Regions from separate parts of the Vibrio sp. R10-SF1-ISO8 genome, predicted to be linked through region 3. Evidence: predicted binding sites of a transcription regulator. Region 3 holds the regulator's gene; each other region holds the start of a gene.

Region 1 (10,512 bases), on a different contig from region 3:
GAATTAACAATGCCTTGTGCTTCTTTAGCGTTATCGTCAGCTTCTTTGGCAGAATCGGCAGCTTGGCTGGCGTTATTTGAAATTTCACCAGCGGTGGTTGTCATCTCTGTCATCGCGGTAGCGACTTGCTCTGTCTCTTCACGTTGCCCTGTTGCTAGTTCATCAACTTTTGCAGCGCGCATCGACATGTTGTTGGTCTCGGAAACCACTTGTTGTCCCACATTACTGACGCTACTGATAATGGTTTGTAGGCTTGCAACGAAGGCATTGAAGTTCTTACTGAGTTGCGAGAATTCAGGTGCTTTGAAATCATCCATACGCGCGGTTAAATCCGCGTCACCACTAGCGAATGAGCTAATTGATTCGTCGAACATTTCTAGAGGCTTCATAATTGTACGGTTCACTGCAACAGCGAAGACAGCAACAATACCTGCAATGACCAAGCAGAACACAATAATGGCTGATAGTGTGGTTTGTAGTGCGCTGGTGGTAGCATTTTCCATTTCAGTAATAATGGCGTCGATGTCGTCGGTATAGAACCCCGTCCCTAACATCAAGTCCCACTCAGGAATGTATATAGAGTAACTAAGTTTTGGCAGTGCTTCCGTTTCTCCCGGTTTTGGGAAGTAGTAGGTGGTAAACTCGCCTGTTTTAGCGTTACGAATAAGATCTTGAATCAGATAGTTACCTTGCTTATCTTGCAGATTCCAGTAACTTTCTCCAATCCCTTTACCGCTTTGCCCCTGTACACGACGTATCCCTTTGGAATCGTAGCCAAATACATAACCTGTTTTGCCGTATTCAAGCGTTTTCAATGTCGGATAAGCCTCTTCTAATGTGGCTCCTTTATCAAGAAAAGGTTGAACGGCTGATTTTGCCATTTGAAGGTAGTTTTTCAGTTCCGCTTTTTTCATGTTCATCATGTTAGTGCGGGTAACTTCTATCTGCTGCTCATTGAGCTGTGTGGTTTTCATATAGGTAAAACTCAGCATACCTAATGCAATGACTAGCAGCGGGACCAGTGCCAAAATGTAGAGGCGGCTACGAATAGTAAGACTCATACAAACATCCTGTTTTAGTAATAATGGCTTCCCAACTCAGAGACAAAACGTTGCACTTAATCTTCTAAGATGAGAGCTTGGTTATTGGAATCATGCTTATAGACCAAAAGTTTATAAATATAAGATTAGCCAATTTATCGGCAAATGGCTGTGATTCTTGAAGGGTTTATAGGTCTTATGAGTTAGACGTTAGTAGAATCTAGCGAAAACATTGACCGTTGTCGCACTTAGCCTTTCCGGTCAATAACTTAGAGATCTGGTATCGATTGTCGGCGAATTTGATGTAAGCCCAGTCTGCAATGGGTCTAATCAACGGCCATCTGAGTGGAGCGTAAAGCCAGCCTTTTCCAACTAGCTTCCATGCGCAGTGAATCGCGTCGAGCCCTAAAAGTAGCGTGTCTTGCTCGTCAACCGCGTGCAATATTTTCGCGGCTTTCTGTGCATCAATATCAGGATAGTTGTCGAACATAGGTGAGTGTGTATCGACGAGAAGCAGTTGAGAATGTGTGTCGTACCCTTTGAGTTTGTTCATTTCTTTAACGCAAAGTGGGCAGTGACCGTCGTAGAAGAGAGTGAGTGTTGGCATATGGGCTCCTTTTTAGCTTTCTACGACCTACGACGTTTTCTAACTTATTGATCAGCCACTTCTACATTTAAATAGTTGTGCCAATTTTGGGCGATGTTCTGGTATTGGAACACGCAGAAGTCTTTACGATCGGCAAGGTAGTCGTTTTCCACTTCGTCGAGCAGGTTCTGATGTTTTTCTGGGTTGCTGCCGTAGACTAAACAAAGCGTTGAAAAGTAGCGTTGCAAGTCGAAGCTGTGTTCATCAATGTACTCGCCAAACTCATAGTAATCAGGTTTGTCTTCTGACTCAAAAGCAAACATATCCGCAGCACTGATGGCGGCATCTTCACCGTTCTCAACGTATTCAATCATCATCACGGCAGCAAAGTTATCTACTGCATCTTCTTCTTTGCCCAAAATAGGGATGTTCTGATCGGCAATATAGGCGTGGCCAGCTTCGTGAAGCAAGGTGTGCAGTACGGTATCTATCGCTCCAAGCTCCGCAGATTTACCGTACTTTTCTTCATATTTGTTGTTTTTAAAGTACTCTAACGCCTCTTGATAAAAGTGATACGGCATCTGCACAACATGCTTTTCCGGATCGTACAGTGGTCCATCTTCGCTGCCATACTCTATGGTGAGTGTTTTGTTGAAAGGAAAGAGGTCGTCAGATAGGTCAATGAGAGTTTGGTTGACGCCACTTTGCTCAATCTCTGATTTTAATTTAGCTTCCGCGTTATTGTCCGGCTGAAGATAACGAATGGTGATGTTATCTGAAGCGGAAAAAGCGTGAGTTGAGAAAGCGAGCAAAGGCAGCAGCACGAAGCGCAAAAGCATAAACATTCCTTATTGTTCTTTTACATAAATAAACTCACTTAATACTGACATAAATTCTAAGCTTTGGCCTATAGTTTGCGCACAAAGGAGTCTTAACATGAAAGCTCAACCACTATTAAAGCAACCTTGGGTGCAAAACGCGTTGTTTAGTTTGAACGTGTAAACAACGCCACGAAAATTCGTTCCGTGGCAATCCTAAATAATCAGAGGAATTTGTCATGACTAAAAAACATTGGTCTAAATTTCAGTTACTTCATCAAGTGGTGAGTAACAAAAACATCCATGTTAAAGGTACCCACAGCTATTACAGTGATTGCTGGGATAATGGGTTTGAAGAGTCTGTTGTCCGCTACTTACATGGGGATGAGATAAGTAGACAATGGGAGCCAAGGTGGGAGATCGACCAACTTTACATCGGCGATTATGTTTGTATTGCCGCTGAAGCCGTTATCTTAATGGGGGGCAACCATAACCATCGTGTCGATTGGTTTTGTCTATACCCGTTTCTCGAAGATGTCGAACGCTCGTATCAAAGCAAAGGTGACACTATCATTCACGATGGCGTCTGGATCGGTATGCGAGCGATGATCATGCCGGGTGTGACTATTGGTGAAGGCGCGGTTGTTGCTGCGAATAGCGTAGTGACTAAAGATGTTGAGCCTTATGCTGTGGTTGGCGGTAATCCAGCTAAGCATATCAAGTATCGTTTTGAGTCTGAGAAGATAGCAAAATTGCTAGAGATGGGGATTTATCAATGGCCAGAACAAAAGTTCTCGGCGCTACAAAACCTGTTGGCCCAAGCTGACTTTGATTTACTTGAGACTGCAGTAAATAAGTACGACCAAAAGCACGACAAGTAGATTTGAAAGATTATAATTAGGGCAGTGAGTGGGCTTGTGCTACACTCGCCGCCCTTTTCCGTTTCTATATGAGTGTAACCATGAGCCTTAAGCAAGAACTACAAAACATCCACAATCGTCTAGATAACTGCAAACGTAAACTAGAGGCAGCCAAAGGCCGTGGTGACCAAGAAATGATCACTAAATTTACCAACGATATCGACAAGCTGACGAAGAAAGCTAACTCAATGAAGCACAAGCAGAGCTACGATATGAACAAAGAGCGTAAGAGTCTGTTGGATATGCCATTTTCACGCGAGATCACCAAAGCAGAGCAAGCGGATATGGGTAAGCTAAAGAAGTCGGTTAAGGGACTTGTTGTGGTTCACCCAATGACCAAGCTGGGTAAAGAGCTACAGCTTAAGGTAATGACAGGTTACGCACCGAAAAAATTCTAATCGGGATTTGAAATTAAAAAAAGCGCCGCAATGGCGCTTTTTTTGTTAGAAACCAAACTTACCATTTTGGTTCTTCCACTGAGATTGAGGAGCGATAGCTTCTATGACGTCCCAGTGTTCTACAATCTTGCCATTCTCCACTCTAAACAGGTCGTAGAATGAGGTATGTTTTCCTAGGAACTCGCCCTCGCTGATGGATAGCACGAAATTTCCTTGTCCAAGAATCTTATGGTTTACATTGTAAATCATTGGAGTACCAGCTTTTTCGAGCGCAGTTAGTGCTTTACCCAAGCCACTTAAACCATCAGCTACCATGGCATTGTGTTGAATATAGGCGCTATCTTCGTTGTCGATAAAGTGATTGATTTTTGCCATGTCGCCATCGATCAAGATGGTCTGAACAAAATCGGTGACGAGCTGTTTATTCTGTTCCGTTTTCTCAAGATCTAGTAGTTGTGTTGGTCCGTCTAGCTGAGTGCGACCACTTGGGTTCATTGGCATAATGCTTTGTAAGTTATCCCAATGTTCGACGATTTTTCCATCTTCGAAGCGGAACACATCAAAACCAACTTTGGGGCCGAAAAAGTTGTATTCGGTGTGGGTGACAGCGTAGTCGCCATCTTCGAATGCTCGGACTACATTTGCCTTCGCACTGCCTTTCGGTAACGCTGCCAATACTTCGCCAAACCCGGCTAAACCATCACCTACAGCTAGGTTATGTTGGATGTATTTGTTTGGGTTGATATAGCTAATTGCAGATTGGTCACCAGTTTCAATACTGGAGATAACCGCAACGGCTTTTTGCGTCTGGCTTGGCTCGGTTAACTCGGATTGCGTTGCGCAAGCACTTAAACTCACTGCTGCTGCAACAAGCGTGGTTGTTTTTAATGTAGTTAACAATTTCATTCTGATATACCTCAATGTTGGCTCGAGAAACATGTTAGGGATATCGAATTAGCAAATCATTGTGCATTTAGGATAAAAAATGGTAGATATCGAACCCGTAAGCTTACGGGGTCACAATTTTGGAGTTGTGTGGTACTTGGCAAATTGACTCGGTGTCATTTGGCTATGCTTCTTAAAGAACTTTACGAAATTGCTTGCATCTTCAAAGCCAAATTCATAGGCAAGGTTTTGAGATGTTGCTTGGTTCACCACTAACCGACGTTTGATTTCGATAATGACAAATGCGTCGATCAATTGCTTTACCGTTAAGTTCGTTGCTGATTTGCAGGTGAGATTGAGAGTTTTGTATGTTGTTCCTAGTTGATGCGCGTACCAGTTGGCGTCACGTGTTTTGTGGAAGTTGGCCTGAAGTTGTTCGAAAAAACGCGCAAACTTTGCGCTTTGTTCGTCAGACAACTTATCCTGAGGAACTTCAGGTCTTAACCGATGTAAAATGAGTGCGAGGGCTGAAAACAAATACATAACGATTAATGGATCAGGGTTAGGTTGCCTCATCTCTAGTTGCATTTGCTCTACCAATATATCTATTCGGCTTTTACTATTTGCGTCGAGATCGAGCAGAGGAGAGTGGTGCGGATTTAAATGCGTAGGCGTGTAATTGGGCAAGCGCATATTGATATGGACTTGGTCGAGAAATGCTTGAGTGAAAATCAGCATTTTGCCTTTCGGCTGTTGACTAAAGTCGAAAGCCTGAACTTGTTCACGTTGGACGAACAGAATTGAACCCGGTTTAAAAGGGTAGGGTTCAAAGTCGATGTGGTGAATACCAGAGCCTTTTTGAATAAAAATCAAAGCAAAAAATGCAACACGGTGAGGTTCAGTTGGATCGTGACGTAGCCCTTTTCTCTGGTAAAGGCTCTCTAGTTCAAAAATCTCTAACTCTGCATTGTTTGCCTTACGGTGGTTGAATGCAATTTCTGGAATTGTCATTAGCTGCTCCACAAAGTGCCCTATAGAGTAGATAATAGGAAAGCACCTCTTGAACGTAAGAGGTGCTTTAAATCCTCACTTAATAACCCATCAATTGCAGAAGGTTTTCAGCGGTTTTAATCGCTTCTTTGCGGTTAGCAATATTGAGCTTCTGATATAGGTTACGAATATGCGTTTTGATCGTTGTGCCGGCGACATCGAGCTCTTGAGCAATCTGTTCGTTGCTAAACCCAGAATAGATCAGCCCCAGCACCTGCCACTCACGCTGAGTTAGCGGGCTAGTACGAACAAGCTCTGGGATATTTGGGTGATTGACTAGCTTTTCAACAAACTCTTCATCAAAGTGAACGGAGCTGCTGCGTTGGGTAGTTGAAATATCTTTAAGCAACTGCTGTGCGCGATGGCGCTCTAAGTCGCCGAGTTCACTTTTCTGGTTAAGTTTCTCTAAGATATGGCCAATCTTGGCGCCATCGACGAGGAAATTACCCAACATACCGGTTTGATTGGTTAACTCCAACGCGCGTTTTAGGTGTTCACGTGCAGTTTCTTCATCATCTTGAGAAACGGCAAGTACCGCTTCAACAATCAAGTTTCGATTGGTATCAGTCAACAACTCGTTTTCTTGCGCTTGTTGCTGTAAGAATTCAAGTGTTTTGCCTGCATCTGCATATTGCTCTAGAGCGATTTGCGCGCGAGCGATATTGCGCCACTGCAGTTGAGTGAAGTGATTGCATGCCGTTTCAGGACGTACTGTGGTTTCAAGCCACTGTTGAATGGAGTCTAGATCGCCTCTAGCTTGCCAGAACAGAATCAGCGAAAGTGATGCGTTGGCGGTCCAGTCAACATGGTAAGTGGACTGTTTAAGTAAGTGAGCAATCTGCTCGATAAACTTACCCGCTTTATCGAGTTCACCACGACCAATTGCGATACGTGCCAACATTGAGTAGCTATGTAAGTGCTTACTTGGACTGTGGTCGCCTAGAACATGTAAACCCTTGTAGGCACACTCTTCTGCCTCATCTAAGCGGTTCCAACACCACAGAATTTGCGCTCGGACGCGAAGCAAAAATTCATGCAGAGGCACTTGCTGTAATTGGTGCTCTTCGATCAGTTTGAAGGCATTATCCTGTACCTCATATGCCGCTTGAACATAGCCTTGAGCAATGAGGATTTCACTCTGCTGAAGCATTGCCCACAAGGCCTGATGATAGACTTGGTATTGGCGAGCCAGCTTTTCTGTTTGTTGCATCATAGGTAGGGCGCGGCTTAGATGCCCGAGTACGTGGTTAACTTCACCGACCACTGAGGTTGCAACGATGCGACTGCGATAAACCGTACTGTCTACTTGACTCAGTGCTAGTTCAGCAAGTTCGAGCGCTTTCTCTGGTTCGTCTTGGTTAATCGCAACCTGAGCACGCAGAGCATTGAACTCTCCCTGCTCTTTAGCACTTAATACAATGTTTAGCTGCTGCATCTGCTCATCGGCTTTCGACAATAAGTCACCGACATCGTTATATCTGTGCTGGCTTTGAGCCAACCAAGCTTGCAGCATGCAGAGTTTAGGCTCGCTATAAAGTTGCTCAGAGGTGAGGGTATTGATCGCTTTTTCTAGCGTAATTAGCTCACCGCCGTTAAACATCTTCCAACCATACTGGCTTAAGATATCCGCTGTCAGTTGGCTGTTATTGGCTTCTTGAGCATGACGCAACGCTTGGTGAGGTGAAGAGAGTTTCAACCAAGCTTTTGCTGCTGTTTGATGCAGTTGTTTCTCTTGTTGAGGAATACGCGCAGTACGTTCGTGAGCGAGAAATTCTGCAAACAGGTTGTGGAAGCGATACCAGTTTTGCTCGCCCTCTAGCGGGTGAATAAACAGGCCGAATCGGTTTAGTGACTCAATCATGCTAAGGGCATCTTCACGCTCTGTCAGCTCGCAGACCAACTGATCATTGAAATGATCGAGTACCGAACATTGAAGTAAGAAATGACGCGTTTCTTTGTCGAGAAGATCAAACACCTCTTCAACCAAGTAATCCCATAGATGAGCGTGATTAAACTGAGAGAAAGATTCCGCTGATTGAGCTAAGGTTTTATGCTGGTGCTGGGCTTGCAGAGCGATAAGTTGCAATGCTGACGGCCAACCTTCCACATAGTTTCTTAGATTACTTGCCGTTGCATCGTCAATGCCGTCCGCGACTCGTTGGTTAAAGAATCGAGTGGTCTCTTCCGTATCAAACGCGAGTAACTCGTCGCCAATTTCGATCATCAGATCGCGAACACGAAGGTTAGCGGTGCCAAGTGGTGGAGCTGCTCGGCTGGTTACAACCAAAGTGACGTTATCTGGCATATGTTTGAGGAAGAAGCGCATCGCTTCGTGAATTTCATCTTCTGAAATTAGGTGGTAGTCGTCTAGCACCAAGTAACACTCTTGATGGAAGTTCGACATTTCCGTGAAGACTTCGCCAAACAATGAGTGAAGCGACGAGAATTGACGCTTTTCCGCTAGCTTTTGTGAATTCGGGCAACTGCCATCCGTCGCTTTATTGAGCGCTTGTAGCAGGTAGTTGATGAAGCGGAATGAATCGTTATCGCTCTCATCAATACTGTACCAGCCTACGTGTGACTTATCTGATAGCCATTGGGCGGCCATCGTGGTTTTTCCATAGCCAGCAGGAGATCTAAACAAGACCAGTTTGTAAAATGGAGCTTGTTGAAGAAGGTCTAGTACTCGTGGTCGGACAATCGCATTATGTAAGCGAGCCGGGCGAGTTAATTTCGAAGGAATCCACATCTTTTTGTCCCTATGCCGTGCCCTATATTTAGAGGATCACGTAATTCCAATCAGCTTGGTACGTAATTGAGTAAATATTGTGCAATTAAGCTTATTGGCAAGGATGTTACTTGAGAATAATCGCTACAGTTATTGATCGACGGCGGGTTTTTCGCGTAATTCACATTTTGATGCTAACTACGCCCTATTTTTGTGATTCTTGTCACTTATTGGTGGGGTGAATAATGGGATTTGATCACCCACTTGCACCAAAAAGCATGTAATTTGCATCGTCTAGCAAATCTTATTGTGACCGAGTATGCATATTGTTCAATTGACTATGTTCCTCTACACATATCTTTAATACATCAGTTATAGGTTAAATGCGTTGATGGCGTGATCCCTATCACCAGAGCTCAGACGATGTTGAATTTAAATGAGAGTTAGATCACTGAGCCCTTGGTAATACGCCCTCTACGCCCTTCGTCCTCCTCCCAAATTGCCGTGTTGTGGGAGGATGTTTTGCTGTTCATGTCAATGCACGATATGGCACAGATGGATTAGAACCAATAAGTGAGATTTCTCTAATGAAACCTACGCAACAGAAAAATTTTGATAAAGCGACTTTCCAAGCTGATGTGAAGAAGCACCTTTCAGCAACTTACGCTAAGACTGAAGAGACTGCGACAGCGCGTGAGTGGTATTTAGCTATGGGCAAAGCGCTTGCTGAACTAACAACATTTGACTTGCTTAAAACCGAGCAAGATCCAAAAATCAAAAACGCAAAAAGCGTTAACTACTTATCTCTAGAATTCCTAATTGGTCGTCTGACAGGTAACAACCTAATCAGCATGGGTCTATATGATCAAATCACTGATGCGATGGCTGAACTAGGTCAAAACCTAACGGACCTACTTGAAGAAGAGCGTGATCCTTCACTGGGTAACGGTGGTCTAGGTCGTTTGGCAGCGTGTTTTATGGATTCGTGTGCTGCACAAGAATACCCAACAGTAGGTTACGGCCTACACTACGAATACGGTCTGTTTAAACAATCGTTCGAAGAAGGTCGTCAGCAAGAAGCACCAGACGCATGGCGCGGTGTTGAAGGCTACCCTTGGGAAGTCGCGCGTCCTAAACTTGCGCAAGAAATTGGCTTCTATGGTCATGTCGAAGTAACACATGAGAACGGTAAAGAAGTTCGTAAATGGGTACCGGGTATGAGCGTAAAAGCAATGCCTTGGGATCTACCAATCGTGGGTTACGAGTCAGATACAGTTTACCCACTACGTCTTTGGGAATGTCAGGCAATTGCACCATTCTCACTAGCGAGCTTTAACAACGGCGACTACTTTGAAGCGCAGCACGCTCTTATCGATGCGGGCAATATCACTAAAGTTCTCTACCCGAATGATAACCACGAGAAAGGCAAAACTCTGCGTCTAATGCAGCAGTACTTCCACTCGGCGGCATCGGTACGCGACATTCTACGTCGTCATGAAGAAGCAGGTTTTGCGCTGGCTGATCTTCCTAAGCAAGAAACAATTCAGCTTAACGATACGCACCCAACAATTGCTATCCCAGAGCTAATGCGCATCCTTATCGACGAGAAAGGTCTATCTTGGGATAAAGCGTGGGATATCAGTGCAAATACTTTTGCCTACACTAACCACACGCTACTACCAGAAGCACTAGAAACGTGGCCAGAGTCGCTGATTCAGCGTCTACTACCTCGTCATATGGAAATCATTTTTGAAATCAACCACCGCTTCCTACAAGAAGTACGTAAGATGTGGCCTGGTGATGGTGAGAAGCAAGCGAAGCTGTCTATCATCCAAGAAGGTTTCAACCGCATGGTTCGCATGGCTAACCTTTGTGTTATCGGTTCTTATAAAGTCAACGGTGTAGCAGCGCTTCACTCAGAGCTAGTGAAGAAAGACCTATTCCCTGAGTTTAACGAAATCTTCCCAGGTAAACTGACTAACGTAACAAACGGTGTAACGCCTCGTCGTTGGTTGAAGTTCTGTAACCCAGGTCTGTCTCAGCTGATCACTGACAAGATTGGCAGCGAGTGGCCAGCAAAACTTGAG
Region 2 (10,512 bases), on a different contig from region 3:
CCAACTAAGCTCTTGTGGTATCTCAAGCACTTTCTTTACGCCGTCACTACGTGTTAATGGCTCATGTGCTTCTAGGAACACACTACGATCTGGTTCTAGTGCAACCTTTATAGGCTCATTTATCACAGTGACTTTGTCCCCAAGCTTAACTTGAGGGAATAACCACTCGATATCTTTTGGCTCCATACGAATACACCCCGAACTCACCCGAAGGCCGATGCCGAAGTCTTTGTTAGTCCCGTGAATAAGATAATCACCTGCACCATGCGCCAATCGCAGAGCATATTCACCCAGAGGATTTTCTGGACCAGCGGGTACCACTGCCGGTAATTCAATCCCTTTGGCTAAATAATCTTTGCGAATTGAAGCAGGAGGAGTCCAAGTCGGATTTGGACGTTTTTGGCTAATGGAGGTTTCCATTTCAGGCGTATCTCGCCCTACTCGCCCTATACCAACCGGAAATATATGCACTTTGTTAGACTCTGGCTCGAAATAGTAAAGTCGAAGTTCCGCTAGATTAATCACGATCCCCTCGCGATCTACGTTCGGCAATATTATTTGAGTTGGAATCGTTAAAACATAATCCGCCTTAGGCAAAAACGGGTCGACCCCTTTGTTGGCAGCCATCAACGACAAGAAACCGACATCGTATTGCTTGGCAATATTGGCGAGCGTCTCCCCTTCTTGTACCTGATGGTACTGAGTTCGCCCCACGATACTACTGCCCTCTACAGGTAACTCATACGTCGCAGCAAAAAGAGGCGAGCTGACACAACACAAGAATGCGAGAAACTTACGCACCATTTAAACTTCCTTGGCTTCTTTATAGAGGCTTAAGGTTATCTCTCTTTCGGTCTTATGATCAACTATCGGTTCTGGATATGACAAATCTTTAGCATTACCCCACTTGTGAGGTTGATGGATGTACTTGTCTGGCACGTTCATTAGCTCTGGAATCCAACGCCGAATAAAAGTGCCATCAGGGTCAAAGCGCTCTCCCTGTGTCGTCGGATTAAAAATACGAAAGTAAGGTTGCCCATCACAGCCTGTCGACGCACACCACTGCCAACCACCGTTATTGGCGGCATAGTCCCCATCTACGAGTTTGGAAATAAAATAGTGTTCACCAACACGCCAATCAGCGTGAAGATCTTTAACTAGAAAGCTCGCCACTATCATTCTCAAACGATTATGCATCCAACCTGTTTCGTTAAGCTGACGCATTGCCGCGTCGACAATCGGATAACCTGTCAGGCCTTTTTTCCACGCATCGATGGCCTCTATAGGATTGAGCCAGACTAAATGGTCTCCCCATGAAGTAAAGCTCTTACCTTGCGACAATTTTGGTTCAAAGTAGGCTAAATGCTGATAAAACTCGCGCCAAATCAATTCGCTTTGCCAAGCCTCACGTCCACCACTTAAAGGAAGGGCTTGCTGGTACATGAGCCTTGCCATGCATTGTCTGACAGAGAGCGCTCCAATGGCTAAATAGGGAGAAAGAGTACTTGTGCCGTCAATCGCGGGGAAATCACGATGGGAATGATAGCTATCAACCTTGTCACTATCGAAACTTCTTAACGCTTGGATTATCTGCTCAGTATCTACAGCGTATCTTTCACTCGATACTCTTGGGTAGTCAAAATCACACTGGACTGAAAATTCTTCCACACTATTTGATGTCAGCTCCCCTCTCCTCAGTTGAGGAGTTAGCTTTGTGACAGCAACTGGATGACAATACATTGCGGCCAAGTAGGCGCGTTTGAACGGGGTGAATACCTTGAAGTAGTCACCTTGCTTGTTAACCACGCTGCCGGGTTTGAGAATGCATTTGTCATCATAGCTGTTACATTCAATCCCCTCAGTCACGAGAAGCTCGGATAGTAACTCGTCTCTGCAACGCTCATTGAGTTCATACTCTTTGTTAACATAAACGCCGCTCGCGCCTTGTTTTACCGCGACTTCAGCTACCAATCTCGCGGCATCTTTATAAGAATCCTTTTGAGCGTAGTAGAGGGAGATGTTTTTCTTACTCAGGTCGTGTTGCAATGCCAAAAGTCGACTATAAATTAAATCAGCCTGAATCGGGGCAAGTGAGTGTTCCTGCCAAGTTTGCGGCGTTGCAATATACAGAGCAACAACAGGATCTCCACTTGAACACGCTTCGCTCAAAGCGGTATTGTCTTCAACACGTAAATCTCTTCGCAGCCAGACTATCTTCATATTCAGACCTTACTTTTCTATTAAGTCTGAAAGGACAACCTGTCCTGAAAATGATGACTTTATCTTTCCAACAATAGCGATTTGTCCAGTTGTCAAAGGACGCGAGCTATAAATAGCGACGGTGTCGTACGCATTCAGCCCTTCGTGTTCAACTAGGCCGGACAAATCTTCGATTCCATCTATGATGACTAGGTTTTTGCCTGACTCTGATAAATGCAATGCCCAAAGACGTGCATGTATGTCGTTAACGCTATCGTAATTAATAAATAAGCATTTCCCGGACTTAGCGGCTTTGTTCTCTGCTTCAATAATTGCGTTGAGCCGAGCAACAAAAATGGACTCCATCAACCCCTTTTGTAAGGCACGCAAGCCGATTCTAACCACAGACAGTGCTTTCTCTGTCGGCTTCACAAACTGCTTTTGCACCACACCAAGTGGGTACTCTTTAAAAACAGTACTTACGATTGAATCCGCTTTTCCTTTGTTCAAATCCGCTAATGCCTGTAAGAAAGCACTCACTTCATCCAACTGCTCACTCACTAGATACTGCTCGCCTTTATTTGGTTCAGTGGACTCTAGTACGTCTTTTACTTTACCAATCGGAACTCCTTTACTCAGCCAACCTTGTATCTCTCCTATCAAGGCGATGTGTTCATCGGTATACAAGCGATGGCCTTTTTCAGTTCGTTGAGGTTGCACTAGGCTGTAACGTCGCTGCCACGCGCGTAAGGTTACTGGCTTAACCCCAGTAATCTCAGAGATCTCGCGAATCGCGTACAGTTTTTTCTCATAGCCCATATCTTAAACGTAACTCCTGTGGGTGAGGTTGCAGAAAAGCTTGGTCTTCCAAATAAGCATCTGGATGATCCGCTAAATAGTGCTTAATTAGTGTTAATGGTGCAAGCAAGGGAAGAAGCCCTACTCTATAGTCCTCTATGACTTGTCTCAGCTCTTTTTTCTGTGACTTGCTGAGCTCTCGCTTAAAATACCCCTGAAGATGCATTAATACATTGGTATTGTTTTTCCTACTTGCTCTGTGTGAAACCGCTGCCATCAAAGCGACTCTGTATAGCTTGTAGAACTCTTCAATGTCGTAATCCTTAACATTTGCCACGAGTTTACCAAGCTCTTTGTATGAAGCGGGGTGATGAGCCATTAAGGTCAATTTGTAGCGAGAGTGAAACGCAACGATCTTCCCACGAGTAGGTTCATCACCGACAGAATCATAAAAGTCTCTGAGTGTGTAAATACGAGTGATAAAGTTCTCTTTCAAAACCGGATCGTTGAGTCGACCATCTTCCTCTACCGGCAACCAAGGCATGGCTTTCATCAGCTCATTAGTGTACAAGCCTACCCCTACATTCTCTGCGCTGTTCTTTTTGTAGACTTTAACGCGCTCCATTCCGCACGTTGGGGATTTAGCGCATACGATGTAACCACACAATTCTTCTCGCTCAAGCTCTACAACTTTGTTCTTCGAGTAATCAACGACAGCCTGCGTATGCTCTTTGGTAGGATCTTTCGTTTCCACCAAAGCAATTCTATCCTCATTGGACATCAATCGTATAGTTGGCCTAGGAACAGGCATTCCAGAACCCACTTCAGGGCAAACAGGAACAAATTCGAAATATGGAGAAAGCTCCTTGGTGACAAACTTACTAACTTTGTGTCCTGAATCAAATCGAACACGCTCACCTAAAACACAAGAACTGATACCTATTTTTATCTGCTGCTGATTCATCATGGACTCCTTTGCCTAGCCAAGCTGTACAAAAACATTTCTTGTATAAGTTTTAGCACAATTCCCAAATGCTGTACAAAATAAATGTTTGTATAATGTGTATTTAACCTACGTGATTAACCACATTTTGGTTCACTGAATGAAGCAAACGTTTTTACAAATCGATTGCTCATTCACTTTCAACACATTTAGTTATCAACAGAGACTAAAAGCATCAATTACCCCCCTTTTGTGACATACTTCTCACGGAGCAAGGGCAGATATAGCTAGTATTGCCTCAACAGATTTTTCAAAATCAACATAATTAGTAATCAGCAGTTCGAATTACTAATAATTTTTGGAGTAATAACTATGGCAACCCCACACATTAATGCACAACCAGGTGATTTCGCTGAAACAGTACTGATGCCAGGCGACCCACTACGCGCTAAATACATCGCGGAAACATTCCTTGATGACGTTAAGCAAGTATGTGATGTTCGCAACATGTTCGGTTACACAGGTACTTACAAAGGTAAGAAAGTGTCTGTTATGGGTCACGGTATGGGTATTCCTTCATGCTGCATCTATGTTCACGAGCTAATCGCTGAATACGGTGTTAAAAACGTGATTCGTGTAGGTAGCTGTGGTGCAGTACGTGACGACGTAAAACTAATGGACGTTGTTATCGGTATGGGTGCGTCAACTGACTCTAAAGTAAACCGTATTCGTTTTAACGATCACGACTTCGCTGCTATCGCTGATTTCGGCCTTCTAGAAGAAGCTGTTAACCAAGCACGTACTCAAGAAGTACCAGTAAAAGTGGGTAACGTATTCTCTGCAGATCTTTTCTACACTCCAGAAGCAGACATCTTCGAGAAAATGGAAAAGCTTGGCATCCTAGGTGTAGATATGGAAGCAGCAGGTATCTATGGTGTTGCAGCAGACCTTGGCGCGAAAGCTCTAACTATCCTAACAGTGTCTGATCATATCATCCGCGGTGAGAAGCTTAGCTCTGAAGAGCGTCAAAAGTCATTCAACGACATGATGAAAGTAGCTCTAGAAACTGCAATCAACATCTAATTCATTCTTTTCGCCACCAAACCTAGTTTGGTGGCCCGAATAATCCCGAGGGGGAGATAGTGACAGCCGGCCAACTGCCAAAGGAAGCAAACGGGTTACAGCTCAACTTTTGTAAAACATTGGCGTGTGACAACTTTGGATTGAGTGATGCACATCGTTACGTTGTGCAGCATGCTAACCCTAAGCGACCTGCGATGGTATGCCGGGAATGTGGCGCTTTCCCCCCCTTACTTAACAACCAAGAAGTTCTCAACGAGCTTCATCGACTTCGTCAACTCCACAGTGATGGCCTTCCTGCTTGTCGCAACGACGAATGCGACAATTTTGGCTTATCGGTTCATACCCACAAACACCTCTACCATGCTTTTGGCTATAGCGGTGATCGCCAACGCTATCGCTGTAAATATTGCCAATCTACCTTTGTCGACAAATGGTCTGGGGCAAACAAAAAACTTCAATTCCAAGAAAACCTCCTTGGTTTGCTTTTTATGGGCTACTCGGTACGCGAGATCTGCCGTAAATTAGAAATCAATCCAAAGACGTTTTATGATCACCTCGATCATATTGCGAGCCGATGCCGACGTAAGCTCGCTATGTTTGATGCGCGCTGGGTGAATCATGCTGCAAGTTATGAACTGGCTTCTTTTTACGTCCCTCTACAGCCGAAAAGTAATAATGGTGTGTTGTGGATGGCAACAGGTGAAGCCCATAGTGGTTACATACTTTGTCAGCATGTGAATTATTCAGCAGCGGAAGAGCCTAGCGGTGATGTTGATCATGACCCATATCAGTACCCAGCCCGTTTCGTCTCAAAACAACACTCTTCCGAAGCGAACATGCCAGCCCCTACTCCATCGCCGATATTGAGAGAACGAATTGATCAGCAGTACCAAACCATATTAGCGAGGGGAAATGTCGAAGACCCAATGGGTAATCTCACGGTTTTCAACTATCCATCTAAAGGCGCTTTAATTCGCCCGCCTTACACTTCGTATGCGCATTTCTTGCACGTGCTTGATTTGTGCCAAGATGAGCGCCAAGTTTCAATCTACTTGCCACAAGACCCTGTTTTGCGTTCTGCAGCGCTCAGTGTCTGTCTGCCACGCATTCTGCGTCAAAATATCGACCTTATGTATGTTGAAGAAGATAAAGAGTGGAATGAAAACAACGCTATCAACAAAGTAGACATCGTCCATATGGGTTGGTGGAGAGATCGTTGGGCGATAGCATCAAGCCAAGATTCATCGAAAGGCATTTGCTATCTTGCCGGTCAAAATAATGAACCAAAACAATGGTTAAGAAGTGCTTCTATCCGGCGCACCCAGTTTTATCAGCAGCGTTTTCAGACCTTGTTCGAAAGTTTTGTCAACGAACCTAGACGCAAGCTGCGTCCAGGTGGACTAATGCCTATGTTGGATATTTTCCGTGCTTGGCATAATTTGTGCTATCAAGATAAAACGGGGAAGACAGCTGCTCAGAATCTGGAATTAACTCAATCACCTTTGACACTGCGCGAGCTCCTTTCATAATTATCAGTATTGTGACGAGCACCGTTAATCGTTCGGTGTATTGGTACTTTTAGTAGAGTTTAGCGAATGGCTATTCATATAATAACTAGTGTGCCTACGGTAATAGCCTTAAAGGATTGATTCATTGGATAAAAGCCAGCGACTTCTAGAGGTCGAAATAGATCAGCTAAAAAGCAAGGTCGAATCGGAGCCTGAAAAAGTATGGGCTATCGCTGAGCAGTGTGCTGCGCGTTCTGCGCAAATCCTCTACCCTGAAGGTGAAATTCAGTGCCTTATCATCATGTCACGGTGCGCGTGGTGTACCATGGAGTACCGCAAAGGGCTTAAGTACATCAAAGATGCGCACGGTAAACTTAACGCCTTAGATACCGACGACCTACTCCCTGAGATCCTTCACATCCATGCCCTGCATTATTGGGGACAAGCCCGTTATTACTCAGCCCAACAGTTTTGGATCAATGCCTTAGAGCAATCTGCATTAGTTGATGAAGTCGAAATTCAGCTCGAATCTCTAATCGGCTTAGGTAATGTTTGGCGAATTACCCACGAATATAACCTCGCTAAAACCACTCACGAGTTAGCGGTCATCGTGGCAAATAATGCTCGAATTAATTGGCTAGAAGGTAAAGCGCGTATCTTGTTGGCTTGGGATCATTACCTACTCAACAACTACGTAGAAATGCTCTCGGTTCTAGATGGTGCAGCCGAAGCCCTTAAAGATCATCACGACAATACATGGCAAGCAGAAGTTTGGGACTTTAGAGGTCTCGCTCTGCTTGGTTTAGAGCGCGTCGAAGATGCTGAAGAAGCGACGCGAAAAGCCCACGAGTTGGCGATGCAACATGATCTTGTATGGATGAAAGCACACTCATTTATCAGCCGTGCCAGAGTCGAATTGCTTCGCAAAAATCCACAGAAAGCAGCGGAACTGCTCATTCAAGCAGAGCAGTCAGCAGTGACATTTGATAATGGTGAGTTACTTTCACAAATCTGTTTTCAACAATCTCGCGTAGCGGAAGAATCCGGTGACTTTAAAACCGCATTAGAAGCCTTCCAAAAATATCGTAAACACTCCACGAGTATGCTCAGGGAGCAAACCGCACGAGTCAGTAACGATAAAGCGAGAGCATCAAAACGTCAACTTGAACAAAGAGCGCGTAAGCTAATCAATCGAATTCGTGGTCAGCATGAGTTTGACCCCGAAAAGCAGCTTAGCCAGATGGTGTCAGAAACCTACTGGTGGGAGCAACTGGTTCTGTTTAAAACCGAGCTAAAGCGCTCTAATCATGCTGTTATTGTCATCCAACACGAAGATTCTAATTACTTAGAGGTCTGTACTGAACTCGCCCATTCTCTATGTAACAAGCAGGATATGTTATCTCGACTCAGTAGCGAGCGATTAGGTATCTTACTCGCTGATAAGGGAGATGAGGCGGTCAACGTTTTCCATGTATTAGCCAAGATGATCGAAATCTACCCATGGCACAGGAAAGGATTGGACGACGCACTACCCAAGGTGATCTTCCAAGATATTCTGACTTTCCCATTTACCTTAGAACAATTAGAAGACAGCCAGCGACAGGAAGAGCAGCATGGAAGCCTTACTAAATAAAATTTCCGATTCTGGCCTAGACCCCTCTTCAGTATCAGGTGAAGAAGCCCTCATCTTTTGGAATCATGTCCGACAACATGTCGCAACGTCTCCACAAGAAATAGCGCAATGCCTGATTATCAGTGCAGAGTTTCGCGTCGAATTGAAGCAAATCCAGACCAGTATTGATGAACTAAAAGAAGCACTCGGTCACCTTACGCTGCCAGAAGATGCAGAACTTATCCTCGAAGTGCGCAATGGTCTTGCGGACCGTTTGGTTGAAAATGGCGATTTTCATGGCGCTTTAAATGAATACATCAGCTCATCAACCATTGCGGTCGACAATGGCTATATTGATGCTTATGTCCTGGCGGTACTTGGAATGGGCAACCTTTGCGATGCATATGGCGACCATAATCGAGCATTACGCTATTACCAAAAGATAGACAGCATTGATCATGCGATAAGTAGTCGTTCTTTACGTTTACGCTACAAACTCTACATGCTCTCCTGTTACATCGAATTAAAACGTACCACAGCAGCCAATGATCTTATAAAAGAGTGTGAAGAACTAAGCATCTTAGTCAGTGACAAAGTGCTATCTGGGCAGATATTACTTTACCAAGCAAAGCTCTACAGACAGAACAAACAGATGGACTTAGCCATGCAATCACTAGGTAATGTCCAATACTCAGCTGGCAACATACACTCGACTTGGCTCTCCAACATGATCCGCCTAGAGCTCGCGGCCTGTCTTAGTGAGCAAGACAAACCCCACATCGCGAACTGGGTGCTAGAGTCAGCAAGGCGCCGAATCAAACTCTATGCATCTCCGATTCTTAACCTTAAGCTGTGCAACTCGTTGGCTGAGATATGTGAACAAAAAGACGATTATAAAAGCGCGCTAGATTATCAGAAAAGTGCTTATCGTATCGAAAGCGATCTGATGAAAAAGATTCCTATCGGAGAGCTAGGGGCTAGCCAATTACGCCGATTGTCGCGCTTTGAGCTGCAATTAAAACTGATTCTTTCAGAACAAGAAAATAGAGAGCTGAAAGAGACCACTGAGAGCCAAAAACATACCGTGGCTCAGCTTCAGCAGGACGTGTTTACCGATCCACTTACCTCACTGCATAACCGTCGTTGGCTAGATGTTAAGCTCAAAGACCTGCTGCTCCACGATGTGCCTTTTGCTTTGATGGTAGTAGACATTGACCACTTTAAATCGATTAACGATGAACTCAGCCATTTAGTCGGCGATAAAGCGATTGTGAATGTCTCTCACGAACTCGCCGCATATTTCAAGTTTCGTGGTGCATCATGCGTACGTTTTGGTGGCGAGGAATTCTTGGTCATTTTAGAGCGCGCGACCTTAGAGCAAGCTGAAATGCACGCCGAAAACTATCGTGAACGCATTTTCAATTTCGGTTGGCAAAGTATTCTGGGTGAACGTGGTCTAACTGTCAGTATCGGTATTACGCTTCACCGTGAAGGCGAGAATACCCAAAGAACCTTCTACCGAGCAGATAAAGCACTTTATCGCGCCAAAGCCAATGGACGTAACCAAGTCTGCACTGAGTAGACACAATTCAATTCTTGATTAGCGCCCGTTCTCTTGTACAACGGGCGTTTTTGTTTTCTATCGTGTGCTTAACTGTTTGTCCATCTCATTAGCCCGATCAACTTCAAACAAAATTCATCTAATGTCTTGATTTTGTTTCTATACTTTAAACAGACACGCCTCTATTCTGTACAAAATACTATGACCAAGGATTGTTAGTATGTTTCTAGACTATTTCGCGTTAGGTCTTTTGATCTTCGTAGCGCTGGTTATTTTCTACGGCATTATCGTGATTCACGATATCCCTTATGAGATCGCCCGAGATCGCGAGCATCCACATCAAGATGCCATTCATTACGCAGGTTGGGTGAGTTTGTTTACACTCCATGCCATTTGGCCATTTCTTTGGATATGGGCCACTTTATGGCGCAAAGAAAGAGGTTGGGGATTCAAACGGCTTGAAGAGGAGCAGCACGATATTCATCACCGCGTAGATGAGCTCATTGACCAAGTCAGTCAGTTGCAAAAAGAAGTCGCTGAACTCAAACAGCAGAGCTATTCACCTTCAACGATACAACCTCAGTTTAACCGCAATGAGGAGGAGCAATAATGGATTTATTACTCATTCTAACCTATGCGGCGCTGTGCATTACCATCTTTAAAGTTTTCAATATTCCGCTCAATAAATGGACCGTACCAACAGCGGTACTCGGAGGAGTGGTACTTATCGGAACCCTGATTTTATTGATGAACTACAACCACCCTTTTACCCAAATTGGTAATCAAGTTTATTCCACTACTCCAATTG
Region 3 (10,512 bases):
TGTTTTGTTCCACGGTTTGGAAGGATGTTTCTACAGCCCGTATGCTAATGGTTTGATGGATGCTTTTGCTAAGCAAGGCTGGCTGTCGGTGATGATGCATTTTCGTGGCTGTAGCGGTAAGCCCAACAAACTTGCTCGCGCCTATCACTCAGGAGAAGTGGAAGACGCCCGTTTCTTCCTTGAACATCTAGATTCGCTGTTCCCACAACAAACCAAAGTCGCGGTCGGGATTTCTCTTGGCGGTAATATGCTGGCCAACTACCTCGCTAAATACAATCAAGATCCTTTGCTTGATGCCGCCACTATAGTGTCTGCGCCACTCGACCTGTCTGCCTGCTCTGAGCGCATCGAACAAGGCTTTTCCAAGCTGTATAAAAACTATCTCCTATCATCGCTGAAGAAAAGCGCACTGCAAAAGCATCAACTGCTGAAAGGGGAGCTTGGATTGAGCTATCAAAACATCAAGCGCGTGACTAAACTGTACGAGTTTGATGACCTGATCACCGCCCCGCTGCATGGTTTCAAGGACGCAGAAGACTATTATCAGCGCTGCTCGGGCATCCATCGCCTAAAAGAAATCACTCTACCCACACAGATCATCCATGCGAAAGACGATCCGTTCATGACCGATGCTGTGATTCCAAAATATGTCTTGCCTGATAACATTGACTACCGACTGTTTGAACAAGGTGGGCATGTTGGTTTTGTTACCGGCAGCGCGTTAAAACCGAGGTTTTGGCTCGAAGAGGCACTACCTGCATACTATGAAAGTTTGGCTCTCTCTGCGTAGCCAATCACCTTGGCCTAAATCATAAAATAAGAGGTATTTATGATCGTTCCATGGCAACAAATCGAGCCAGCAACACTAGAAAATCTCATTCGTGAGTTCGTCCTGCGTGAAGGGACTGACTACGGGGATGTCGAGATCTCGCTGCAAGACAAAGTCGATCAAATACGTACCCAGTTGGAATCAGGGGAAGCGGTTGTTGTGTTCTCTGAACTGCACGAAACCGTTGATATTCAACTCAAACGAAAGTTTTAGTACTTTAGCGCATCGCATACAGTGACTGACCACTAAAGCGTGCTATAGTGGTTTTCGTTTAAAGGATTAGATTACGACAAGGTTTGTCATGTCAGCAAAACACCCGATTATTGCGGTTACTGGTTCCTCTGGAGCTGGTACCACAACGACTTCTGAAGCTTTCCGCAAGATGTTCAATATGATGAACGTTAAACCTGCATGGGTTGAAGGCGATAGCTTCCACCGCTTTACGCGCCCTGAGATGGATGTTGAAATCCGTAAGGCACGTGAGCAAGGTCGCCATATCAGTTACTTTGGCCCTCAGGCGAACGACTTCAATGGACTTGAAGAGTTCTTCCGCAAATACGGTCAAGAAGGCGTCGGTCAAATCCGCCGTTACCTGCATACGTTCGATGAAGCGGTTCCATACAACCAAATGCCAGGCACCTTTACGCCTTGGCAAGATCTGCCAGAAAACTCCGACGTCCTGTTTTATGAAGGTCTACATGGCGGTGTTGTCGATGGCGAGGTTAACGTATCACAGCATGTTGATTTTCTGATTGGCATGGTGCCTATCGTGAACCTTGAATGGATTCAGAAATTCGTTCGAGATACCCGTGATCGTGGTCACTCACGTGAAGCGGTGATGGACTCTATCGTCCGTTCAATGGATGACTACCTGAACTACATTACCCCGCAGTTTTCTCGTACTCATATTAACTTTCAACGTGTCCCTACCGTCGACACATCTAACCCGCTTAACGCCAAAGGCATTCCGAGTTTAGATGAGAGTTTTGTTGTTATCCGATTACGAGGCATTAAAAACGTAGATTACCCATATCTACTGGCAATGATTGATGGGGCATTTATGTCGCGTCATAACACGATTGTTGTCCCTGGCGGTAAGATGAGTTTTGCCATGGAGCTAATCGTTAAACCGATACTTCAACAGCTCATCGAAACGGGCAAAATTGGTTAATACCCACAGCTAGAACACGATTACTTTTCATACCGTGATCATGTGCACAGTTTTGCGTACTAAAACCCCAGTTGTACCCGATTAAAATCAAGAAATCGTTTTCGAAAAAGGATACTATTTCTTACCGAAACACAAGTTGGCTTGCAGCATTTGTAAAGTGCTCTTATCCTAGTAGGTCTTGATTAAGGCTTAGCTAAAATATGGAAAGCGGCAAGCGTACCCTGCAGAGGAAGTGAGATATTATGGTTCTAGGTAAACCTCAAACCGACCCAACATTAGAGTGGTTTCTTTCACATTGTCATATTCATAAGTACCCTTCAAAAAGCACGCTAATTCATGCGGGCGAGAAAGCTGAAACTTTGTACTACATCGTAAAAGGTTCAGTAGCGGTTCTTATTAAAGACGAAGAAGGTAAGGAAATGATCCTTTCTTACCTAAACCAAGGTGACTTTATCGGTGAACTTGGTCTATTCGAAGAAGACCAAGAGCGTACAGCATGGGTTCGTGCTAAATCTCCTTGTGAAGTTGCGGAAATCTCATTTAAGAAATTCCGTCAGCTTATCCAAGTGAACCCAGACATCCTAATGCGCTTATCTGCGCAAATGGCAAGCCGCCTACAAGTGACTAGCCAAAAAGTAGGTGACCTAGCATTCCTAGACGTAACTGGCCGTATTGCTCAAACGCTACTAAACCTAGCGAAGCAACCAGATGCGATGACTCACCCTGATGGCATGCAGATTAAGATCACTCGTCAAGAAATCGGTCAAATCGTTGGCTGTTCTCGTGAGACAGTAGGTCGTATCTTGAAGATGCTAGAAGAGCAGAACCTAATTTCTGCACACGGTAAAACTATCGTGGTTTACGGTACTCGTTAATTTCGATTAACCGCTAAAATTTTAAAAGCCACCAATGGAGACATTGGTGGCTTTTTTATCGAGAATCGAGAATCGAGAATCGAGAATCGAGAATCGAGAATCGAGAATCGAGAATCGAGAATCGAGAATCGAGAATCGAGAATCGAGAATCGAGAATCGAGAATCGAGAATCGAGAATCGAGAATCGAGAATCGAGAATCGAGAATCGAGAATCGAGAAAATTATGACTGATTAAGGACTCGTTCTGTCAACACCTTGTAGACATAAGGCTCTATCGCCTCACTACTAGCTCCCACCTCTCGAAGGACGAAGTCCGATCTCGACTCTCGCAGGGCGAAGCCCGAATCTCGCATCTACTCTCTACCCGTTCGTACTCTCGAAGATCTTGTCAGCAGAAGCTGCGACAAATCCTGGATAAAGTTCACCGTTGCTCATTGGGTAGCGCTTAGCAAACTCGTAGAAACCGCCAGGGATAATCTCTGTACCTTCAGTGAAGGTTACCGCGACTTTATCCGCCATCGTTGAAGATTGCTCTAGCAGCACATCAGGAGAGCCCTTCACTTCGCCACCAAACTCATTGATGGTAAAGCCGGAATCGCGTAGGTGGTCATTGACACCTTTTACTTCTTCAAACGCGTTGAGCTGATTGACGCTAACCGTAAAGTGGTTAGCGCCGTAACCATGCGCTGCTAACCAAGAAGCGTACTCACTTTCTTTCGCTAACGTCTGAAAGTCAGCAAAGCTGATGTCCCACAAACGACCGCCATACAAGAACTCATGACCTTTTAGCTTACTGGTGTCCAATTGCTCGACAAGCTTAGCGACAATAGCTTGTAGCTCGGCAGAACACTCTTCAACCTTCAATTCACTGATGAACACTTTTGGCTGTTTCGGGTCTGGGTGCTCATAATGTTTGGCAACAAGCTTCTTGCTTTCAAACACATAGTCACCGCATGGCTTGTAGCCTACGTCTAAGAATGGTTGTGCAAGGGTCGCAATGCCCAGGGGTTCTACATTGAAAGTGCGCAGAGCAATGTGGTCATTGATCAGCGCTTCGTCTTCTTGCAGAAGTTGGTGGACTTGTTCAGCAGAGGGACATAAGCGTTGAATATAGTCATTCCATAACTGTTGGAATAAAACATCTGGCGTCATAACGCCTCCTTGTAGGGGTGGTTTACGTAAATGGAGAATGAGTAGTTATCTGTTTAATTATAAAAAAGGCCATCCAACCAAATGTGTCCAGAAAGTTTGATCAGATAGCCTTCAGCCTGTGACGTTTCAAATGCCTCCCGGCTCGGGGAGGCGAGAAGGGAATTCCCTAAAATTTATGGTTTTTTATAGTTCAACACCTGGGCTTAGCGTTGCAGGAAGAAGTGTTTCTCCTCCTTCCATCGAAGCCATAGGGTAAGCACAGTAATCTGCTGCGTAGTAAGCACTTGGGCGTAAGTTGCCTGACGCGCCCGGACCACCAAATGGCGCATCACCGCTTGCACCAGTTAACTGGCGATTGCGGTTTACGATACCAGCACGAATATGGTCAACAAAGTATTCCCACTCACCGTCGTCAGTAGACACTAAACCTGCGGATAGACCAAAGCGAGTGTCGTTGGCTAACTCAACCGCTTTCTCTAGACCTTGGTAACGCACCACTTGTAGTAGTGGGCCGAAGTACTCTTCATCTGGTAGCTCAGCAATCGCGGTAACATCAATAATGCCTGGTGTTACAAATGCAGCTTCTCCGGCTTTAGCTTCAATTAAGCTCTCGCCACCTAGCTTTTGTAGATTTGCTTGAGCAGCAAGAATAAAGTCAGCAGCCGCTTTAGAGATCTGAGGGCCCATAAATGGTGCTGGCTCAGCAAATGGCTGATCGACACGAATCTTATTTGTTGCTTCCACTAGCTTGTTGACCAGTAAGTCACCTTTATCACCAACTGGAACATACAAACGGCGTGCACAAGTACAACGTTGACCCGCACTGATAAACGCAGATTGAATGATGGTGTAGACGGTCGCGTCCAACTCTCCGTAATTTTCAGAGATCACCATTGGGTTATTACCACCCATTTCTAGCGCGAGCATCTTACCCGGTTGACCAGCAAACTGCTTATGCAGGATATGACCTGTATTCGCGCTACCTGTGAACAGCACGCCATCTAAGCCTTTAGAATCAGCCAGTGCAATACCGGTTTCTTTAGCACCTTGTACTAGGTTGATCACACCTTTCGGCAGACCAACTTGATCCCACAATTTCATGGCAAACTCACCGGTTAGCGGCGTTTGCTCTGACGGCTTAAATACCACGGTATTACCTGCCAGTAGCGCAGGTACGATATGACCGTTTGGTAGGTGCCCTGGGAAGTTATATGGGCCAAAAACCGCCATAACACCTAATGGGCGATGACGAAGGACGATTTGGTTCCCAGCAGCTTCACGCTGAGCTTCACCAGTACGGTCATGGTAAGCTCGAATTGAAATCGCAATCTTACCTGCCATTGCCGCCGCTTCAGTACGAGTTTCCCAAATTGGCTTACCGGTTTCTTTAGCGATGATTTCTGCGATTTGTTCGCTGTTCTCTTTTACCTTTTCAGCAAAAGCAAGAACGATCGCTTCACGCTCAGCAAAGCCTAATTTTTTCCAGCCAACGAATGCACTGCGTGCCGCTGATACCGCTTGCTCTACTTGCTGCGGTGTTGCGCTTTCGCCTTGCCAGATAACTTCGTTGTTGTATGGGCTTTGTGAGTTCATCGACTCACCTTGACCTGCAACCCATTCGCCAGCAATCCAATGTGTCATAGCTTGTTCCTTCACATTTTCCTTAATACAAAGCTCTATTGAGCCAACATGCGAACGAATTCGCCTTCGTTAACTTTGAGGGCATTCGCCACTTCAGGAGACAAAATCACTGACTCTGAAGCCTGATCGTAAGCCGCTTTCGCCGCAGTTGCGCGGAAGTCTTCAAACGACGTGTTTGAGATCAAGTAGTCTTGAGAACTGTTGTGTTCCGCGATAGTGACTTTTGCTCTAAATGAGTGACGAACTGACTCGATATTGCGTACATCACACTCAACCGTTGGGCCGCCATCAAAGATGTCGACATAGTTACGACAAGTGAAGCCTTCTTTTTCCAACAGGCGTAACGCTGGCTTGGTGTTTTCATGCACTTGACCAATCACTTCTTGAGCCTCTTTGCTCAATAGGTTGATGTAGATTGGCAGCTTAGGCATCAGGTCAGCAATAAAGCCTTTCTTGCCGATACCAGTGAGGTAATCAGCCATAGTGAAATCAATCGAGAAGAAGTGCTCTTGTAGCCACTGCCAGAATGGTGAGTTGCCTTCTTCATCCGATACACCGCGCATCTCAGCAAAGACCGTTTTAGAGAATCTTTCAGGATGCTCCGCCATCATTAGAAAACGACACTTCGACATCAAGCGGCCATTCAAGCCCTGACGGAAAGAAGGTCTTAAGAACAGAGTGCAAATTTCACTGCAACCAGTGTAGTTGTTACCGAACGTCAGTAGCTTAACCACGTTATTCACACCCAGTTTTGGCGATGAGTGAACGACGGTACTGATATGGTAAGAGTAAAAAGGTACATCCCAACCAATAGATGCTTCAATCCCGGTACAACCAGCGACTTCGCCAGTCTCATTATCAAAGCCAACCATGAGATAGCCTTCATCACCCGGCTCGTTTACGTCCGGCTTAGTAAAGCTATATTCTGAATGAGTAATACGATTGGTTAACAATTCTTCGTTAACCGGTAGAGATGTAAATCCGTGACCCGATTCCACTGCGCATGTGTGCAGCGCATCGTAATCCGACATTGCGATAGGGCGAACAACCAGCATCAAAACTCCCTCCTGATGTAGTGAGCGCTAGGACTCATTGGTTATCGTTTTTTACTTTCACTTTTGTCATTCCCTACAGTGAGGAACGAACGTGATAGGGAATCTCTCAACACGATGCAAGAGATCCCCAACTCGGTCGTGCCTCCCTCTTGAGGATGACACTGTTTATATCGATATGAGTACTAGACTAGGTATTTCTTATTTAACTAGCGTCGCTAGAGCTTTATCTAGTCGCGCAAGTCCTTCGTTAATTTCTTCCGTGCTGATTACTAGTGATGGTGTGAAACGAACCACGTTTGCACCTGCCACTAGAACCATCAGACCTTCTTTACCTGCAGCGACTAACACATCACGTGCGCGGCCTTGCCACTCATCGTTAAGAGCCGCACCTAAAAGAAGGCCTTTGCCGCGAACTTCCGCGAACATGTTGTACTTATCATTAAGTTTAGCTAGGCCTTCGCGGAACAGGGCTTCACGCTCTGCAACGCCAGCCAATGTTTCTGGTGCACTTACAACATCAACCACGGCTTCAGCAACCGCACACGCTAGTGGGTTACCACCGTAAGTCGAACCATGAGTACCCACTTTCAGGTGCTTAGATAGCTCAGTAGTAGTTAGCATTGCGCCAATAGGGAAACCGCCACCTAGAGACTTAGCTGTGCTTAGAATATCTGGAGTCACACCCAGACCTTGATATGCGTAGAATTGACCAGTACGACCGTTACCTGTCTGTACTTCATCAAAAATCAGTAGGGCATTATGCTTGTCACATAGCTCACGAACTGTCTGAACAAATTCGTCAGTTGGAGAAATGATGCCGCCTTCGCCCTGAAGTGGTTCCATCATGATGGCACAAGTGCGATCTGAGATATGCTCACGAAGTGCTTCAACGTCATTGTATGGCAAGTGAGTGACATCACCTGGCTTAGGGCCAAAACCATCAGAGTAAGCCGCTTGGCCACCAACAGTTACAGTAAAGAAAGTACGGCCATGGAAGCCTTGTTTAAATGCGATGATTTCAGATTTTTCTGGGCCAAACTTATCAGCTGCATAACGACGCGCCAGTTTCAAAGCCGCTTCGTTTGCCTCTGCACCTGAGTTAGCAAAGAACACTTTCTCCGCAAAGCTGACTTCAGTAAGCTTTTTAGCGAGACGAAGCGCAGGCTCGTTAGTCATTACGTTACTTAAATGCCAAAGCTTTTGACCTTGTTCAGTTAACGCATTCACCATTGCAGGGTGACAATGACCTAGACAGCTCACGGCGATACCACCAGCAAAGTCGATGTATTCCTTACCTTGCTGATCCCAAACGCGAGCACCCTCGCCTTTTACTGGAATCATTTCCATTGGGTTATAACAAGGTACCATTACCTCATCAAACAAACCGCGTTCTACGTTATTTTCTACAGTCATTGCACATTCCCTCTTGATACCGCATGCATAGCGAATATGGTGTCCTTACTTCTATTCAATGAAATAAGATATTGTTTTGCTATTAAGCAATCACGGCATTGTATTTACATTTAATTAACCATTTCAATAGTGATTTATTCTTTTTAGTGCCCACTGCGGAGTCTGATAGTCACTACCTATGCGTATTTATGCATCACGCCTCTACTTTTATGAAGCAATATATTCTTATGGCTACGATAAGCTATGGTTAATCATAGTCCGGATAAGGGCTCTAGCGTAGACGCGACAAACTCTGCGCATACTTTTTCACAAAATATCCGCATGGTGAATTATGAAGGAAATGTTAAAAATAGTGATCTAAGTCAGGCTTTAACCAGACAAAAGACGGTCAAAGAGAGCGTTTTAAAGTGGCTGGCGAGCCAAAAAGTTAGCGAGGATCTGGTGGCCTTGCTCTGTTTTAATCGACTCAGGATGGAACTGTACCGCATCAATCGGCAAGGTTTTGTGCTGGTACCCCATGATCTCATCCATCGAGCCATCTTCAAGCTCTGTCCAAGCGGTAAGCTCAAAGCAATCAGGCAAAGAGTCATTCTTAACCACAAGCGAGTGGTAACGCGTTACCGTCAGCGGATTATTAAGTGTAGAGAACACACTGCGATCATTGTGACGAATTGGGGACGTTTTGCCATGCATTACCTGCCGAGCACGTACCACTTCTCCGCCAAACACCTGCGCAATCGCCTGATGGCCTAAGCAAACACCAAGAATCGGCAGCTTTCCCGCAAAATGCTCAATCGCACTTAACGAAATACCCGCTTCATTGGGCGTACAAGGCCCCGGAGAGATAACCAAATGGGTAGGATTCAACACCTCTATCTCTTCAAGCGTGATTTCATCATTACGCACTACCTTAACCTCTGCGCCCAGCTCACAAAAATACTGGTACAGGTTGTAGGTAAAAGAGTCGTAATTATCGATGATTAACAGCATTATTCGAAGACTAGCGTTGATAAATTTCTTGGTTAGGGGCGGTATTGTGCAATACAGAGCAAGAAAGGCAAGCGTTATCAGAAAGATAATTTCATCTTCAACTGTCAAAAAACAATTGATAGAACACGCAAATAATTAATAATTTTATATACATAAAACACATTTGTAATATCATGCGGATGCTCGTTATGGGCTAGGTCTATTCACACAATTAGAGATACCAATGAAAACAAAAACTATTCTAGCTGGCGCTCTATCTGCGTTACTATTAACTGCTTGTCAAAGTACATCCGAGAACACACTAACTCCAACTGCAAGCAAAGAAGTCATTGAAGAAGCGCGAAATGCCCTTTCTGCGCACGAAGAAATAACAGTTGATGGTGAAGGCTTTATCTCCTTAGTACAGACTCTGCCAAATGGCATGATGTGGGACAGAACCGTTACTAAAAAAGTGGGCCGTGAATTCTCTTGTGACAGCCTGCGTTACTTTGTAGAAAAAGGTATGGTTGTCAGTGTTCACTTTAAAGGTCGCCGTGGTCGCTTTGAACAATACGATGAAAATCGCTGCCTAGAAGAAGATCAATACCTATAAAAAAACCGCCACTTAATGTGGCGGTTTTTTTAGTTGTAAACTGCTATTTTTTTAAACGTATATATGCAGCATTGTGGCAACCAGTTCCTTGATAGTTATAAACATCCACTTTTGCACCTGTTGAAAATGCTGTAAGTGCAGCTGCGTATGCACGTTTATGTGTTTCAGTGGATGTGGTCGCCGTACGCGGAAAAAGAATATCTTTCCCCTTACATGGTCCCTCTCCCCCTTCCTGCCAAATGACAAAAACATCCTGATTTGAGCTGGTATTTGAAACTGATGTTATTACTGCATTTTCCACAAGATAAACTTGAGCCTGCACCAAAAACGCAGGGCTAAAAAGTAGGGTGAACAACACTAAGCATTTTGTTTGTTTCATCATTTAACCTTGATACTGTCAACGTCTTCTCCATCACTCCAGCGAATACAAGTATTCATGCCAACGACAGAAACCTGCTTTCCTGAAGCCTGAGCACTGAGTAACATCGAGTACTGCAATCGACCTGAGTTCGAGTTTTCATCCCGAATCATCCAATAAGAATGTGTTGCGCAAGGTGGTTGGCCTGTAGCAGCTTCACCAGATAATCCAAAATACACCAATCCATCACTTGCTCGCACCTCAACCCAGCTGACCGTTCCAGTTTGTTGACCTGAAAAAGCCGCTGAAGATAACAATATAAAAAGAAGAAGAACTGTTCTCATAGAAAGCCCAACCTAATCGTTAACTATACCCACATACACAGGGCCTGGTGCTGAACCGTAATACGGCAGAGTCTGACAAGTGTATTGGTCAC

The links. Region 3 encodes CRP, which controls carbon source genes, mostly activating them, when cyclic AMP is high. Its sites were predicted from a motif close to TGTGANNNNNNTCACA; they were not measured.
Region 1: malT (HTH-type transcriptional regulator MalT) is a predicted target of CRP. The motif match lies at 8,638-8,653, and genes of this name have one in related genera.
Region 2: deoD (purine-nucleoside phosphorylase) is a predicted target of CRP. The motif match lies at 4,192-4,207, and genes of this name have one in related genera.

What each region holds. Positions count from the first base shown of each region.
Region 1 is NZ_JCBDHL010000010.1:548,909-559,420, forward strand. Features, by position in the region: gene AC6R00_RS08135 (methyl-accepting chemotaxis protein) at 1-1,061, opposite strand, end outside; gene AC6R00_RS08140 (thiol-disulfide oxidoreductase DCC family protein) at 1,261-1,647, opposite strand; gene AC6R00_RS08145 (DUF4344 domain-containing metallopeptidase) at 1,692-2,465, opposite strand; gene AC6R00_RS08150 (CatB-related O-acetyltransferase) at 2,684-3,325, shown strand; gene AC6R00_RS08155 (YibL family ribosome-associated protein) at 3,406-3,762, shown strand; gene AC6R00_RS08160 (nuclear transport factor 2 family protein) at 3,808-4,668, opposite strand; gene AC6R00_RS08165 (AraC family transcriptional regulator) at 4,780-5,658, opposite strand; gene malT (HTH-type transcriptional regulator MalT) at 5,738-8,446, opposite strand; gene AC6R00_RS08175 (glycogen/starch/alpha-glucan phosphorylase) at 9,013-10,512, shown strand, end outside.
Region 2 is NZ_JCBDHL010000010.1:756,754-767,265, reverse strand. Features, by position in the region: gene AC6R00_RS09140 (L,D-transpeptidase family protein) at 1-804, opposite strand, end outside; gene phrB (deoxyribodipyrimidine photo-lyase) at 805-2,220, opposite strand; gene AC6R00_RS09130 (MerR family transcriptional regulator) at 2,230-3,018, opposite strand; gene AC6R00_RS09125 (YbgA family protein) at 3,008-3,961, opposite strand; gene deoD (purine-nucleoside phosphorylase) at 4,313-5,023, shown strand; gene AC6R00_RS09115 (transposase) at 5,083-6,552, shown strand; gene AC6R00_RS09110 (tetratricopeptide repeat protein) at 6,677-8,164, shown strand; gene AC6R00_RS09105 (diguanylate cyclase) at 8,145-9,725, shown strand; gene AC6R00_RS09100 (DUF3302 domain-containing protein) at 9,925-10,314, shown strand; gene AC6R00_RS09095 (HlyD family secretion protein) at 10,314-10,512, shown strand, end outside.
Region 3 is NZ_JCBDHL010000016.1:183,944-194,455, reverse strand. Features, by position in the region: gene AC6R00_RS12820 (hydrolase) at 1-790, shown strand, start outside; gene AC6R00_RS12815 (YheU family protein) at 830-1,042, shown strand; gene AC6R00_RS12810 (phosphoribulokinase) at 1,131-2,000, shown strand; gene crp (cAMP-activated global transcriptional regulator CRP) at 2,243-2,875, shown strand; gene AC6R00_RS12800 (DUF1338 domain-containing protein) at 3,236-4,027, opposite strand; gene astD (succinylglutamate-semialdehyde dehydrogenase) at 4,211-5,668, opposite strand; gene astA (arginine N-succinyltransferase) at 5,704-6,723, opposite strand; gene AC6R00_RS12785 (aspartate aminotransferase family protein) at 6,922-8,136, opposite strand; gene AC6R00_RS12780 (aminodeoxychorismate/anthranilate synthase component II) at 8,539-9,126, opposite strand; gene AC6R00_RS12775 (hypothetical protein) at 9,350-9,718, shown strand; gene AC6R00_RS12770 (DUF5992 family protein) at 9,762-10,097, opposite strand; gene AC6R00_RS12765 (hypothetical protein) at 10,097-10,420, opposite strand; gene AC6R00_RS12760 (hypothetical protein) at 10,433-10,512, opposite strand, start outside.